4 regions of the Cupriavidus sp. 05T42 genome follow, and region 4 is predicted to be linked to each of the others. Evidence: predicted binding sites of a transcription regulator. Region 4 holds the regulator's gene; each other region holds the start of a gene.
The links. The regulator sigma-54, encoded in region 4, starts transcription at its own class of promoters, with help from an activator protein. The targets are predictions, from matches to a motif close to TGGCANGNAANCTGCTTT.
Positions count from the first base shown of each region.

Region 1: AC1EJR_RS06110 (TorF family putative porin) is a predicted target of sigma-54. The motif match lies at 1,796-1,813, and genes of this name have one in related genera.
Region 2: AC1EJR_RS19810 (ammonium transporter) is a predicted target of sigma-54. The motif match lies at 1,422-1,439, and genes of this name have one in related genera.
Region 3: urtA (urea ABC transporter substrate-binding protein) is a predicted target of sigma-54. The motif match lies at 1,661-1,678, and genes of this name have one in related genera.

Region 1 covers NZ_JBFTLH010000004.1:123-3,353, reverse strand. Annotated here, with positions in the region: gene AC1EJR_RS06120 (YifB family Mg chelatase-like AAA ATPase) at 1-1,001, opposite strand, end outside; gene AC1EJR_RS06115 (accessory factor UbiK family protein) at 1,105-1,383, opposite strand; gene AC1EJR_RS06110 (TorF family putative porin) at 1,931-2,740, shown strand; gene AC1EJR_RS06105 (P-II family nitrogen regulator) at 2,796-3,134, shown strand; partial or broken gene AC1EJR_RS06100 (ammonium transporter) at 3,171-3,231, shown strand, end outside.
Region 2 covers NZ_JBFTLH010000015.1:78,571-81,801, reverse strand. Annotated here, with positions in the region: gene AC1EJR_RS19815 (mechanosensitive ion channel family protein) at 1-33, opposite strand, end outside; gene AC1EJR_RS19810 (ammonium transporter) at 187-1,389, opposite strand; gene AC1EJR_RS19805 (HU family DNA-binding protein) at 1,898-2,179, shown strand; gene AC1EJR_RS19800 (acyl-CoA thioesterase) at 2,328-2,813, shown strand; gene AC1EJR_RS19795 (CreA family protein) at 2,837-3,231, shown strand, end outside.
Region 3 covers NZ_JBFTLH010000005.1:236,210-239,440, reverse strand. Annotated here, with positions in the region: gene cyoB (cytochrome o ubiquinol oxidase subunit I) at 1-418, shown strand, start outside; gene cyoC (cytochrome o ubiquinol oxidase subunit III) at 424-1,074, shown strand; gene cyoD (cytochrome o ubiquinol oxidase subunit IV) at 1,074-1,421, shown strand; gene urtA (urea ABC transporter substrate-binding protein) at 1,735-2,997, shown strand; gene urtB (urea ABC transporter permease subunit UrtB) at 3,115-3,231, shown strand, end outside.
Region 4 covers NZ_JBFTLH010000008.1:59,507-62,737, forward strand. Annotated here, with positions in the region: gene hpf (ribosome hibernation-promoting factor, HPF/YfiA family) at 437-790, opposite strand; gene AC1EJR_RS12840 (RNA polymerase factor sigma-54) at 841-2,322, opposite strand; gene lptB (LPS export ABC transporter ATP-binding protein) at 2,456-3,231, opposite strand, start outside.

The DNA of each region.
Region 1 (3,231 bases), on a different contig from region 4:
AGCGGCTCGCGCAGGACTTCGAGCACGCGGCGCTCGAACTCTGGCAATTCGTCGAGAAACAGCACGCCGTGATGGGCCAGCGAGATCTCCCCGGGACGCGGATTGCCGCCGCCGCCGACCAGTGCCGGCGCGCTGGCCGTGTGGTGCGGGCTGCGGAACGGGCGCCGGCCCCATTGCGCCGGCTGGAAGCCGCCCGGCGTCAGGCTCAGCACGGCGGCGGCTTCGAGCGCCTCGGCAGCCGTCATCGGCGGTAGCAATCCGGCGAATCGTTGCGCGAGCATCGACTTGCCGGTGCCGGGCGGCCCCACCAGCAGGGCGGAATGCTGGCCCGCCGCCGCGATCTCCATCGCCCGCCGCGCCTGTAGCTGGCCGCGCACGTCGCGCATGTCCGGACCGATATTGACGCCATCGGGCCATGCGGCCAGCCCCGGCGGCTCGGCGCGCGGCAGGCGCCGGTCGGGCAGGGGGCCGAGGTGGTCGCAGACATCGCGCAGGGTGGCGCCCGCGTGGACGGTCAGGCCATCGACCAGCGCGGCTTCGGGGCCGTTGCCGTCGGCGACGATAAAGGCGCGCGCCGGCTGGCCCTGGGCGGTGCGGCGGGCGTTGTCGCGGGCGAGCCCCATCGCCATGACCAGCGCGCCGCGCACCGGGCGCAGGTCGCCGGCCAGCGACAGCTCGCCCGCAAATTCGCAGGCATCGAGCCCGTCCCCCGGCAGCTGGCCGCTCGCCACGAGGATGCCCAGCGCGATGGCCAGATCGAAGCGACCGGACTCCTTGGGCAGGTCGGCCGGGGCGAGGTTGACGGTGATGCGCCGGGCTGGAAACTCGTAGGCGCTGTTGAGCAAGGCGGCACGCACGCGCTCGCGGCTCTCGCGCACCTCGGTGTCGGCTAGTCCGACGATATTGAACGCGGGCAGCCCGTTGGCGATGTGGATCTCCACGGCCACCGGCGGCGCCTCCACCCCGGTCAGCGCCCGGCTGCGCAGCACGGCGAGACTCATGGTGCGGGCCGCTCCCGATTTGCGAAAGTGTTAACGAAAAAGGCCGCCGGAGTCCGGCGGCCTTTCTGGCCTGCTGAGGTGGCGCTGGATCGGCGCCGGGGCGTCATACCCCTGCCGTCGGCGCGCCGCCCTGGGGCGCTGCCCCCGGCGTGGCGCGGCGCTCAAGCTCGGTCACGCGGGCTTCCAGCTCCTCGAGCCGGGCGCGCGTGCGGGCCAGCACCTGCGACTGCACGTCGAATTCCTCGCGCGTGACCAGGTCCAGGCGCGCAAAGCCCTGCGTCATCATGCTGCGCACGTTTTTCTCGATGTCCTTGGCCGGCGAGTTGCGCAGCGCCTCACTGACCTTCTGCTGCAGGTCGTTGAACAGATCGGTCGGTTTCATGGTGGAACTCCTCGTGGTGACCAATGCAATGGATTCGGGGTCCGCTGCGCTGCTATCCGCACTCCCGCACCGGAATGGTGCTGACGGACCCGGCGAGCGCCGGGATCGACGCATGCCGGTGCACCCGACTGGGGCGCGGTGCGTCCTGGCACCCATCTTGTGTCCGTCATGCGTCCGCCGGCCGCCTTCGCGCCTGGGGGATCGCGCCAAGCGCGCAGCACTTGACCCTGTATGGGCGGATTATGACCCCTCGGCGCCCGCCATGAAAGCGCCGGCAAGGCCCGGACACATCTTTTAACGGATTCGGCGGGGGCGAAATGTCTGCTTCGATCGTCGACAAAGTGGTGTGTCGGGCGCCCGCGAACGATCCGGAAGCCCCCCAGGACGATGCACCGCAGGCGGGGAATCGGGCTGGCACGGCTGTTGCAGTAATCGGCTKAGGAGCGTCAATGCCCGAGGCAGCGGAAAAAGCCGCCCGGGCACAAACAAAGGTAGCAAACACCTCAAATCGAGCCCGCGAAGACCACAAGGAAAAGGAGAAACCCCGATGAAGACGTTCAGCCTCGCAGTCAGCGCCAGCGCCGCCGCACTTCTGCTGGCAGCCGCCCCGGTCATGGCGCAGACCGCCCCGGCCGAGCCGGCCCCGGCCGCCGCCCCGGCTGCAGCCCCCGCCGAGGAAGCATCGCCGCATACCTTCACGGCGAACGTCTCGCTGGTCAGCGACTACCGCTATCGCGGTATCAGCCAGACCAACCGCCGTCCGGCCATTCAGGGTGGGTTCGATTACGCGCATTCGAGCGGCTTCTATGTCGGCAACTGGAACTCGAGCATCAGCTGGCTCGAAGACGCCGACTCGACGGTCTCGGCGCCCGTGGAAATGGACTTCTACGGCGGCTTCAAGAACACCTTCAGCGCCGGCGGCGCCGATTTCAACTATGACGTGGGCGTGCTCGAGTACTACTACCCGGGCGGCTACAACACCCCGCGCCCCTACACCACCGAGCTGTACGCCGGCATTGGCTGGGGCCCGGTCTTCCTGAAGTATTCGCACTCGCTGACCAACCTGTTCGGGTTCAACGACTCGAAGAACAGCTACTACATCGACCTMACGGCCAACGTGCCGCTGAATTTCTGGGACCTGACCTTCAACGCCCACGTGGGCTACCAGGGCGTGAAGAATTTCAGCGATGCGTCGTACACCGACTGGAAGGTCGGTCTGACCAAGGACCTGGGCAAGGGTTTCGCGGTGGCGATTGCGTACGTGGACACCAACGCCGACAAGGCCGTGTACACCAACACGCGCGGACGCTACCTGGGCAAGTCGACGTTCTGGGCGTCGCTCACCAAGACTTTCTAATTAGTGCATCGAGGCGGGCGGCCTGCCAGACCGGGTCGCCCCGAGGAGAAATGGGATGAAACTCATCATTGCAGTCATCAAGCCGTTCAAGCTGGACGAGGTGCGCGAGGCGCTCTCGGACGTCGGCGTGTCCGGTATCACCGTGACCGAAGTCAAGGGGTTTGGCCGCCAGAAGGGCCATACCGAGCTGTACCGGGGCGCCGAGTACATCGTGGACTTCCTGCCCAAGGTGAAGATCGAGGTGGCGGTGCCGGACGACGTGGTGGAACGCGCCATCGAGGCCATCGAGAAGTCGGCCCGCACCGGCAAGATTGGCGACGGCAAGATCTTTATCGCGCCGATCGAACAAGTCATTCGCATCCGCACCGGCGAGACCGGCGGCGACGCGCTCTGACACGAGATAAAAGACACGAGACAAGAGGTTAAGCTCATGACAACCTGGTTCAAGCGAATCCTGACGGCCGGCGCGATGTCGCTGGCGCTCGGCACGG
Region 2 (3,231 bases), on a different contig from region 4:
CTCGCGAAAGCTCTGCAACGAAGAGGTATCCATGGGGCATGCTCCTGTTAGGCAAGGGCATTATTGGCCTCGTCGCGGGCAAGTTCAAGTTAATAATTTCGCGAAAATCCGCCGTTCGATATGCGCAAATAACAAAGCGGCCGGAACGCTGTCCGGCCGCTTTCTCCCAGTCCCAACAAGGGTGGATTACCAGTTGGTCTCGCGCTCCGGGGTGGCCGAAATGCGGTGCAGGGTCAGGTCCGCGCCATTGAACTCGGCTTCGGCATCCAGTCGTATTCCGACGAATTTCTTCAGTGCACCGTAGACTACCGTGCCGCCCACCAGCGCGATGACGATGCCGAGCGCCGTGCCGATCAGCTGCGCGACCAGCGACACCCCGCCCATGCCGCCGAGCGCATGGGTGCCGAAGATGCCCGCCGCGATGCCGCCCCAGGCGCCGCACAAGCCGTGCAGCGGCCAGACGCCCAGCACGTCATCGATATGCCACTTGTTCTGGGCCAGCGTAAACAAATAGACGAACAGCACGCCGGCCACCGCGCCGGTGATCAGCGCGCCGAGCGGATGCATGAGGTCCGAGCCGGCGCACACGGCCACCAGCCCGGCCAGCGGGCCGTTGTAGGCGAAGCCGGGGTCGTTGCGGCCGGCCCACCACGCCGCCAGCGTGCCGCCGGCCATCGCCATCAGCGAATTGATGGCCACCAGGCCGCTGATCTTGTCCACGGTCTGGGCGCTCATCACATTGAAGCCGAACCAGCCCACCGCCAGCACCCAGGCGCCGAGCGCCAGGAAGGGGATGTTCGAGGGCGGATGCGCGCTGATGCGGCCGTCCTTCGAGTACCGGCCGCGCCGGGCGCCCAGCAGCAACACGGCAGGCAGGGCGATCCAGCCGCCCACGGCATGCACGACGACCGAGCCTGCGAAATCGTGAAACGGCGAGCCCGCAACCGAGGCGATCCAGTCCTGGATGCCGAAGCGGTTGTTCCAGGCGATACCTTCGAAGAACGGGTAGACAAAACCTACCAGGATGAAGGTGGCGACCAGTTGCGGATTGAATCGCGAGCGCTCCGCAATGCCTCCCGAAATAATCGCCGGAATGGCCGCCGCAAATGTGGCGAGGAAGAAGAATTTCACCAGTTCATATCCGCTCTTTTGTGCCAGGACTTCGGCACCGGACATGAATTGCACCCCGTACGCCACCGTATAACCGACAAAAAAGTAAGCAATCGTGGAAACGGCAAAATCAACAAGGATTTTCACCAGTGCATTCACCTGGTTTTTCTTGCGCACCGTGCCGAGTTCCAGGAATGCAAATCCCGCGTGCATGGCGAGTACCAGGATGGCGCCGAGCAGGATGAACATCGCATCGGCGCCCGTTTTCCAGTTTTCCATTGCTACCTCAATGCTCAAAATGGGAGCACGAGTATGCAAAATCCGTTCCAGACAGCGATGCAAAATGGGGAAAATAGCGCCGAGGCGGTGCGTGGCGCACTGGTGTGGCGTTTCCGGGCGAGTTGTCGGATCAACTATTGCGCGCAGCGGCTGCGCCGCCGTACGAGCCACGCCTCATTATGGATCGCCATGCGCCAAAAGCGGGCGTATAGCGCGCGCTGTGCGATCCAGAATGGTGCGTCCTCGCCCGGGGGGAGGCCGACGAAGCGCGGCCCCGTGCATGTGCGCCGCACGATACGTGTCGGGCTGAAAAAGTGACGATTCCATTTGGGGAAAAGAGGGGTAAAACCCCCGCTAAGTCTTGCCAGAGAACGTTTTCCGGCCGTTTTCGTTGCTTCGGTGCCACTGGGGATTGCCCAAGGCGCAAAGGGCAGATTAGACTGCGCCGATCGGTAATTTGCCGGCAGGCAGATGTCCGGTGACGACGACCAACAAGGGAAATCTAGCCATGAATAAAGGTGAACTGGTATCGGCCATCGCCGCGGAAGCAGAACTCAGCAACGCCGCCGCKGAGCGCGCGCTGAACGCCGCGCTGGACAGTATCAAAAAGGCAGTGGCCAAGGGGGACTCGGTCACCCTGGTGGGGTTTGGTAGCTTCAGCTCGGGCAAGCGTGCTGCCCGTACCGGCCGCAATCCGCGCACCGGCGAAACGATCAAGATCCCGGCCGCCAAGACGGTGAAGTTCTCCGCCGGCCAGGGTTTCAAGGACGCCGTGAACAAGAAGAAGTAAGCAAGTTCGCGTTCTTGAAAGTAAGGAAAGCGGCCTTCGGGGCCGCTTTTCTTTTTGGGCCATGATGTCCACGCGCGGATTTGCCCATTGGCGCGCCTCGTCGGGTTACACTGCCCGCGCCTCAGGCTCGATTTCTGGATTTTCTGCGATGAACGATCTGTCCCACCAGCTTTCCATGACCGTGCTGATGACGCCGGACATGGCCAACTTCTCCGGCAACGTGCACGGGGGCACCATCCTGAAGTACCTGGACATGGTGGCCTACGCCTGCGCCAGCCGCTACGCCGGCCGCTATGTGGTCACGCTGTCGGTGGACCAGGTGATGTTCCGCCAGCCGATCCACGTGGGCGAACTCGTCACCTTCCTGTCTGCCGTGAACTACACCGGCCGAAGCTCGATGGAAATCGGCATCAAGGTGGTGACTGAGAATATTCGCAGCAAGGTGGTACGGCATACCAATAGCTGCTACTTCACGATGGTCGCCGTGGACGACAACGGCGCGCCGGCCGAGGTGCCGCCGCTGCAACCGCGTGACGAGGTGGAGCGCCAGCGCTTTGCCGCCGCCCAGCAGCGCCGCGCGCTGCGCCAGGAAATGGAGCGCCGGCACGACGAGATCAAGGGTTCGGCGGACTGACCATGGCGAACATCCGCATCGGAATGATGGCCGTCGCCGGCCTGTGGGCGCTCTCCAGCATCACGCAGGCCGAGGAAATCGGCAGCGTCAGCACGAATTTCCGCGTCACCGGCTCCGACAAGGTGGTGATCGAAGCCTATGACGATCCGCAGGTGGACGGCATCACCTGCTACGTCTCGCGGGCGCGCACGGGCGGCATCAAGGGCTCGCTCGGCATGGCCGAAGACCCGCCGGAAGCCTCGATTGCCTGCCGCCAGGTGGGCCCCATCACCTTCAAGGGCCCGGTCAAGGCGCAGGAAGACGTGTTTTCCGAGCGGATGTCGATCCTGTTCAAGACCCTGCACGTGGTGCGTGCGGTGGACCGCAAGCGCAACACGCTGGTCTATCTGACCTACTCCGACCGCATCGTCAGCGGCAG
Region 3 (3,231 bases), on a different contig from region 4:
GATCCGCAACCGCAAGGCGCTGGCGGACGTCACGGGCGATCCCTGGGGTGGCCGTACGCTGGAGTGGGCCACGTCGTCGCCGCCCGCGTTCTACAACTTCGCGCACACCCCGGTGGTGCGTGACCTGGACGCGTTTGCCGACATGAAGGCCCGTGGCGAGACCATCCGCACGGACGGCTACGAGCAGATCCACATGCCGAAGAACACCGCTGCAGGCTTCTACATGGGTGCCTTCAGCCTCGCGCTGGGCTTCGCGCTGACCTGGCATATCTGGTGGCTTGCCGCCGTGGGCCTGGTTGGCATGGTGGTGGCGTTTATCCGCCGCGCCAACGACGACCATATCGATTACTACGTGCCGGCCAAGCAGGTCGAGCAGATCGAAACGCTGCACCAGCAGCGCATCGCTACGCAGGGCTGATCATCATGTCGACTGAAGTTCTAGACCGTTTTGGGGCGCAAGCCCCCGCCCACGGCCACGCGCACGATGCCGCGCATGACCACGACCACGCCCATCACGACACCAGCGAGAACACCGTCTTTGGTTTCTGGCTGTACCTGATGAGCGACTGCATCTTGTTCGCGTGCCTGTTCGCCGCCTACGCCGTGCTGCGCGGCGAAGTGGCGGGCGGCCCGTCGGGCAAGGAGCTGTTCGAGCTCAACTTCGTGCTGGTCGAGACGTTCATCCTGCTGTTCTCGTCGATCACGTACGGCTTCGCGATGATCTCGCTGCAGAACCGCAGCAAGGGTCGCGTGCTGATCTGGCTGGGCGTGACGTTCCTGCTGGGCGCCGCGTTCATGTCGATGGAAATCTATGAGTTCCATCACCTGATCCACGAAGGCGCCGGCCCGGGCCGCAGCGCGTTCCTGTCGTCATTCTTCACGCTCGTGGGCACCCACGGCCTGCACGTGGCCAGCGGCATGGTCTGGATGCTCGTGCTGATGTGGCAGCTGAACAAGAAGGGCATGACCCCGACGATGGAAAAGCGCCTGAACTGCCTGAGCCTGTTCTGGCACTTCTTGGACATCGTCTGGATCGGCGTCTTCACCGTCGTCTACCTGATGGGAGCACTGTAATGGCACAACAACATGCAACGGCCGCCCACGGCGAGTCGCACGGCCACAGCAGCGTCAAGTCGTATGTGATCGGCTTCGTGCTGGCCGTGATCCTGACGGTGATCCCGTTCAAGATCGTGATGGACGGCACGATGGACCGCGGCACCATCCTCTGGATCATCCTCGGCATGGCCGTGGTCCAGATCGTGGTCCACCTGAAGTACTTCCTCCACATGGATGGCTCCAAGGGCCAGCGCTGGAACGTCATGGCGTTCCTGTTCACGCTGCTGATCCTGTTCATCGTGCTGGCCGGTTCGCTCTGGATCATGCACAACATGAATGCCAACATGATGCCGATGATGAAGTAAGCATCGTCAGGCATGCAGCGAAGACGGGGCCCTCGGGCCCCGTTTTTTATTGTCGGCGGTGCGCGATGCACTGTCGCCGGCCCGGATCCTGCACTGATTTGCGGCCATGCACGATGCCGGTGCGGGAGTTGGCGCGCCCCCGCCGGCCCCGGTGACCCGATTGGCACCGGATTGGTGCGACGGGATCACCCGCCGTGACGTTTTCTCCCACCTTTGATCGTTCCCGGCCCGGCAGTCCATGGCACGCTAGTTGCAGAAGGATCACCCGGGGTGCGTAGAGTCCCTGACCACATACGACAAACTGGGAGCTGCAATGAAACGACGTGACATGCTGAAGCTGTCGGCGGTAGCCGCCGCGGCAATGATCGGTACCAGCCCGCTGCTGGCGCAGTCGAAGGATCCGATCAAGGTCGGCATCCTGCATTCGCTGTCGGGCACGATGGCCATCTCCGAGACCTCGCTCAAGGACGTGGCGCTGATGACCATCGACGAGATCAACAAGAGCGGCGGCGTGCTGGGCCGCAAGCTCGAGCCGGTGGTGGTGGACCCCGCCTCCAACTGGCCGCTGTTCGCCGAGAAGGCGCGCCAACTGGTCACGCAGGACAAGGTCGCCGTCACGTTTGGCTGCTGGACCTCGGTATCGCGCAAGTCCGTGCTCCCGGTCTACGAGGAACTGAACTCGCTGCTGTTCTACCCGGTGCAGTACGAGGGCGAGGAAATGTCGAAGAACGTGTTCTACACCGGCGCCGCGCCTAACCAGCAGGCCATCCCGGCTGTGGAATACCTGATGAGCAAGGAAGGCGGTGGCGCCAAGCGCTTCTTCCTGCTCGGCACCGATTACGTGTACCCACGCACGACCAACAAGATCCTGCGCGCGTTCCTGAAGAGCAAGGGCGTGGCCGACAAGGATATCGAGGAGGTCTACACCCCGTTCGGCCATAGCGACTATCAGACCATCGTCGCCAACATCAAGAAGTTCTCGCAGGGCGGCAAGACGGCCGTGATCTCGACGATCAATGGCGACTCCAACGTGCCGTTCTACAAGGAACTGGGCAACGCTGGCCTGAAGGCCAAGGACGTGCCGGTGGTGGCCTTCTCCGTGGGCGAGGAAGAACTGCGCGGCATCGACACCAAGCCGCTGGTCGGCCATCTGGCCGCCTGGAACTACTTCATGTCGGTGAAGAACCCCGAGAATGACGCGTTCAAGAAGCAATGGGCGGCATGGGTCAAGGCCAACAACCTGCCCGGCGGCGACAAGCGCGTGACCAACGACCCGATGGAAGCCACCTACGTCGGCATCCATATGTGGGCGCAGGCGGTCAAGAAGGCCGGCACCACCGATCCGGACAAGGTGCGCCAGGCCATGTATGGCCAGACCTTCAAGTCGCCGGACGGCTTCACGCTGACCATGGGCGAGAACCACCACCTGTACAAGCCGGTGATGATCGGCGAAGTGAAGGGCGACGGCCAGTTCTCCGTGGTGTGGAAGACGGCGAAGCCGGTGCGCGCGCAGCCGTGGAGCCCGTTCATCGCGGGTAACGAAGGCAAGCCGGACAAGGTTGTCGCCGGCCGCTGATCTCCAGCGTACCCATGGTGTTTTGCCCCTCTCCCTTGGGAGAGGGGAGCCCTCCCTCGGTCGTTCCACGCATAAAAGACGCGAACCATCGCGCCATATCAGACGCCAGCCAGCCCTATGCACCGATCTCCATTCCCGTCCGCCTTGCCGTGGCTGCGCGCCATGCTGGCTGCGCTGTTGCTGGCCGCCGCGCCGCTGTGGGCGGCACCGCTCACGCAGGCTGATCTCAAGCCG
Region 4 (3,231 bases):
GGCCGTCCCGCCGGATTCGGGGCGAAACTTGGGTACCGAGATCTTGTCTGGGACGCCCGCATTGGAGCGTCCGGCCATTATAGAGCAGGGCTCCACCGCGATTTTGCGATGCAGCGCCGGGGTCGCGGCGGTGCCACGACGTGCCGGCCGGCTTGCCCACCCGGGGTGTCCCGGGGCCGTCCTGTCGTTATTTGTATGGCGGAGCATACACCGAGGCGGGCGGCTTGCGAACACTTGTTCCCATTTTGACCGCTCCCGGGGGCCCCGGGTCGCCCTCCGGCGTGGCAATAAGGTAACGAAACATTCCAGGTGCCCGCACCGTCACCGCCATGGCGCGCGCCCATCAAAAAAGCCGCGCTGATTGCGCGGCTTGAGCTCTTCTTTTCAGTCCTCTGCAGGGTCGGCAACCGCTCTGTTTTCGGTTGCCTGCAGGTGTCTACTGCTGCGTCAGTTGCTGGGCGGCCATCTGGTACTTCACCGCCTCGCGATCGTGGCCCTGTACGCGGTCCTTGTAGCGGATGACCTGGCGGTCGAGCTTGTCGACCAGACAGTCGATCGCCGCATACAGATCTTCATGATGCGCTTCGACGAAGATGTCCTTCCCCTTCAGATGCAGATTGATTTCCGCGTACTGGCGCCGGTCCTTCTCCTTGTGGTTGTCCACCGATAGCAGCACGCTCACGCCGATGACCTGATCGAAATGCCTGACAATTCGCTCCAGTTTCGTTTCCACATACTCACGCAGCGGGGGCGTGATGTCGAGGTGGTGTCCACTGATCTTGAAGTTCATAGCGCTTCTCCTTCTGAAAGAGCCGCACCAGGCAGGCGGTTGCGGCTCGGCTACAAAGTCTTGCGGAGATTGACTGCGGGGATCTTGAGCGCTTCGCGGTATTTCGCCACCGTGCGGCGTGCGACCACGAAGCCTTGCTCACCCAGCAGTTCGGCGATCCGGCTGTCGGAAAGAGGATTCCTGGGGTCTTCGGCTCCTATCAGTTGCTTGATCAGCGCGCGGATTGCCGTGGAGGAGGCCGCGCCGCCAGTCTCCGTAGAGACGTGGCTCCCAAAGAAGTACTTCAACTCGAAAGTACCCATGGGCGTGGCCATGTACTTATTCGTGGTGACCCGGGAAATGGTCGACTCATGTAAACCGAGTGTATCGGCTATTTCCCGCAAAACCAAGGGGCGCATCGCGATTTCGCCATGCGTGAAAAAGTTCTTTTGACGTTCCACAATTGCCTGCGAAACACGCAGGATCGTATCGAATCGTTGCTGGATGTTCTTGATAAGCCACCGCGCCTCCTGAAGCTTCTGCTGCAGGCCTGCCGTCCCCGTTTCGCCCTTCGCGCCGCGCAGGATCTGCGCATACATGTCGTTGATGCGCAGCCGTGGCATGACATCCGGATTGAGCGCCGCGATCCACCCGCTGCCGCTCTTGCGCACGAACACGTCGGGCACCACGAAGTCGGCCTCGGGACGGTTGAACGCGTGCCCCGGATACGGCGCCAGCGAGCGAATCAGTTCGTGTGCCGCCTTCAGTGCTATTTCGTCCACCTGGAGCGCTTTCTTTAGCCGCGTGTAGTCGCGCACGGCCAGCAGTTCCAGATGATGATTGACGATGGTCAGCGCCAGCTCACGATGCGAGTGCTTCAGGCGACGCAATTGCAGGCTGAGGCACTCCGCGGCATTGCGCGCGCCCACGCCGGGCGGGTCGAAGCTCTGCAGCAGGGTCAGGATCGCGTGGACTTCGTCGATCTCGAATTCGAGTTCCTCGGGCAGTTCGGTGCAGATTTCCTCGAGCGAGGCGCTCAGGTAGCCGTCATCGTCGAGCGATTCGATCAGGAAGATGGCCAGGCCCTTGTCGCGCACCGAGATCTTCAGCGGGGCCAACTGCCCCATCAGGTGCTCGCGCAGCGTGGGTTCGGCATCGCGCAGTTGCATCGGCGACTTTTCGTCCTCGTCGCCCTGGGGGCGGCGGGCGAAGTCGTCGAGGCTCCAGTCGCTGCCGTAGTCCTCGCTGCCGTTGTCGTTGTAGTTGTCGTCCTCACCGCCGGACGCGCCATCGGTGCGCGCGTCGCCGTTGGGCTGAGGCTCGGAGGAGGCCGGCGCGGGGGCGCTCTGGAGGTTGACCGAGCCATCGGCGGCTACCCGCAACGGGCTTTCGATCCAGTCGTTTTCGCGTTCGAGCAGGGGATTTTCGGTCAGCGCCTGTTCCACTTCCTGCTGGAGTTCAAGCGTCGAGAGCTGCAACAATCGAATCGACTGTTGCAGCTGCGGGGTCAATGCCAGATGTTGCGAGAGACGAAGCTGAAGCGACGGTTTCATGCGACCTATTCTATGCGCATCCTTCCGACTATGGAACGGAAATTGCTATCGCCTATCGCTCTGACTTCCTGATCGACCCCGGCTGTCGCCGTGGAGGCCGGGAGAAGCGCGGCCGCACGCGGCGGCCGATGGGTCACATGCGGAAATTTTCGCCCAGGTACACGCGTCGCACGGACTCGTTGGCGATGATTTCCTCAGGCTGGCCGGCGGCCAGCACCGTGCCTTCGCTGATGATGTAGGCGTGGTCGCAGATGCCGAGCGTCTCGCGCACGTTGTGGTCGGTGATCAGCACGCCGATGTTGCGCGCCTTCAGGAAGCTCACGATGCGCTGGATTTCGCCCACGGCGATGGGGTCCACGCCGGCGAACGGCTCGTCCAGCAGGATGAAGCGCGGCGCGGAGGCCAGCGCCCGGGCAATTTCCACGCGGCGGCGCTCGCCGCCGGAGAGCGACAGCGCCGGGTTGTTGCGCAGATGGGCGATCTGCAGGTCATCCAGCAGCGAATCCAGGCGGCGTTCGATCTCGGCCTTCGGCAGCGGCTTGCCCTTCTCCAATTGCAACTCGAGCACGGCGCGGATGTTTTCCTCGACGTTGAGCTTGCGGAAGACCGAGGCCTCCTGCGGCAGGTAGGACAGGCCCATGCGGGCGCGCTCGTGGATCGGCAGGCCGCTGATGTGCTGGTCGTCCAGCACGATGTCGCCCTCATCCAGTGCCACCAGGCCCACGATCATGTAGAACGACGTGGTCTTGCCGGCGCCGTTCGGACCGAGCAGGCCGACCACCTCGCCGCTCTTCACGTCCAGCGAGACGTCCTTGACCACGGTGCGCGAACCGTAGCGCTTCTTCAGGTGGCGCACGACCAGCGTGCTGCTGTCGGTACGGGCGGCCGACGGGGCTGCGGAGGCGTTTG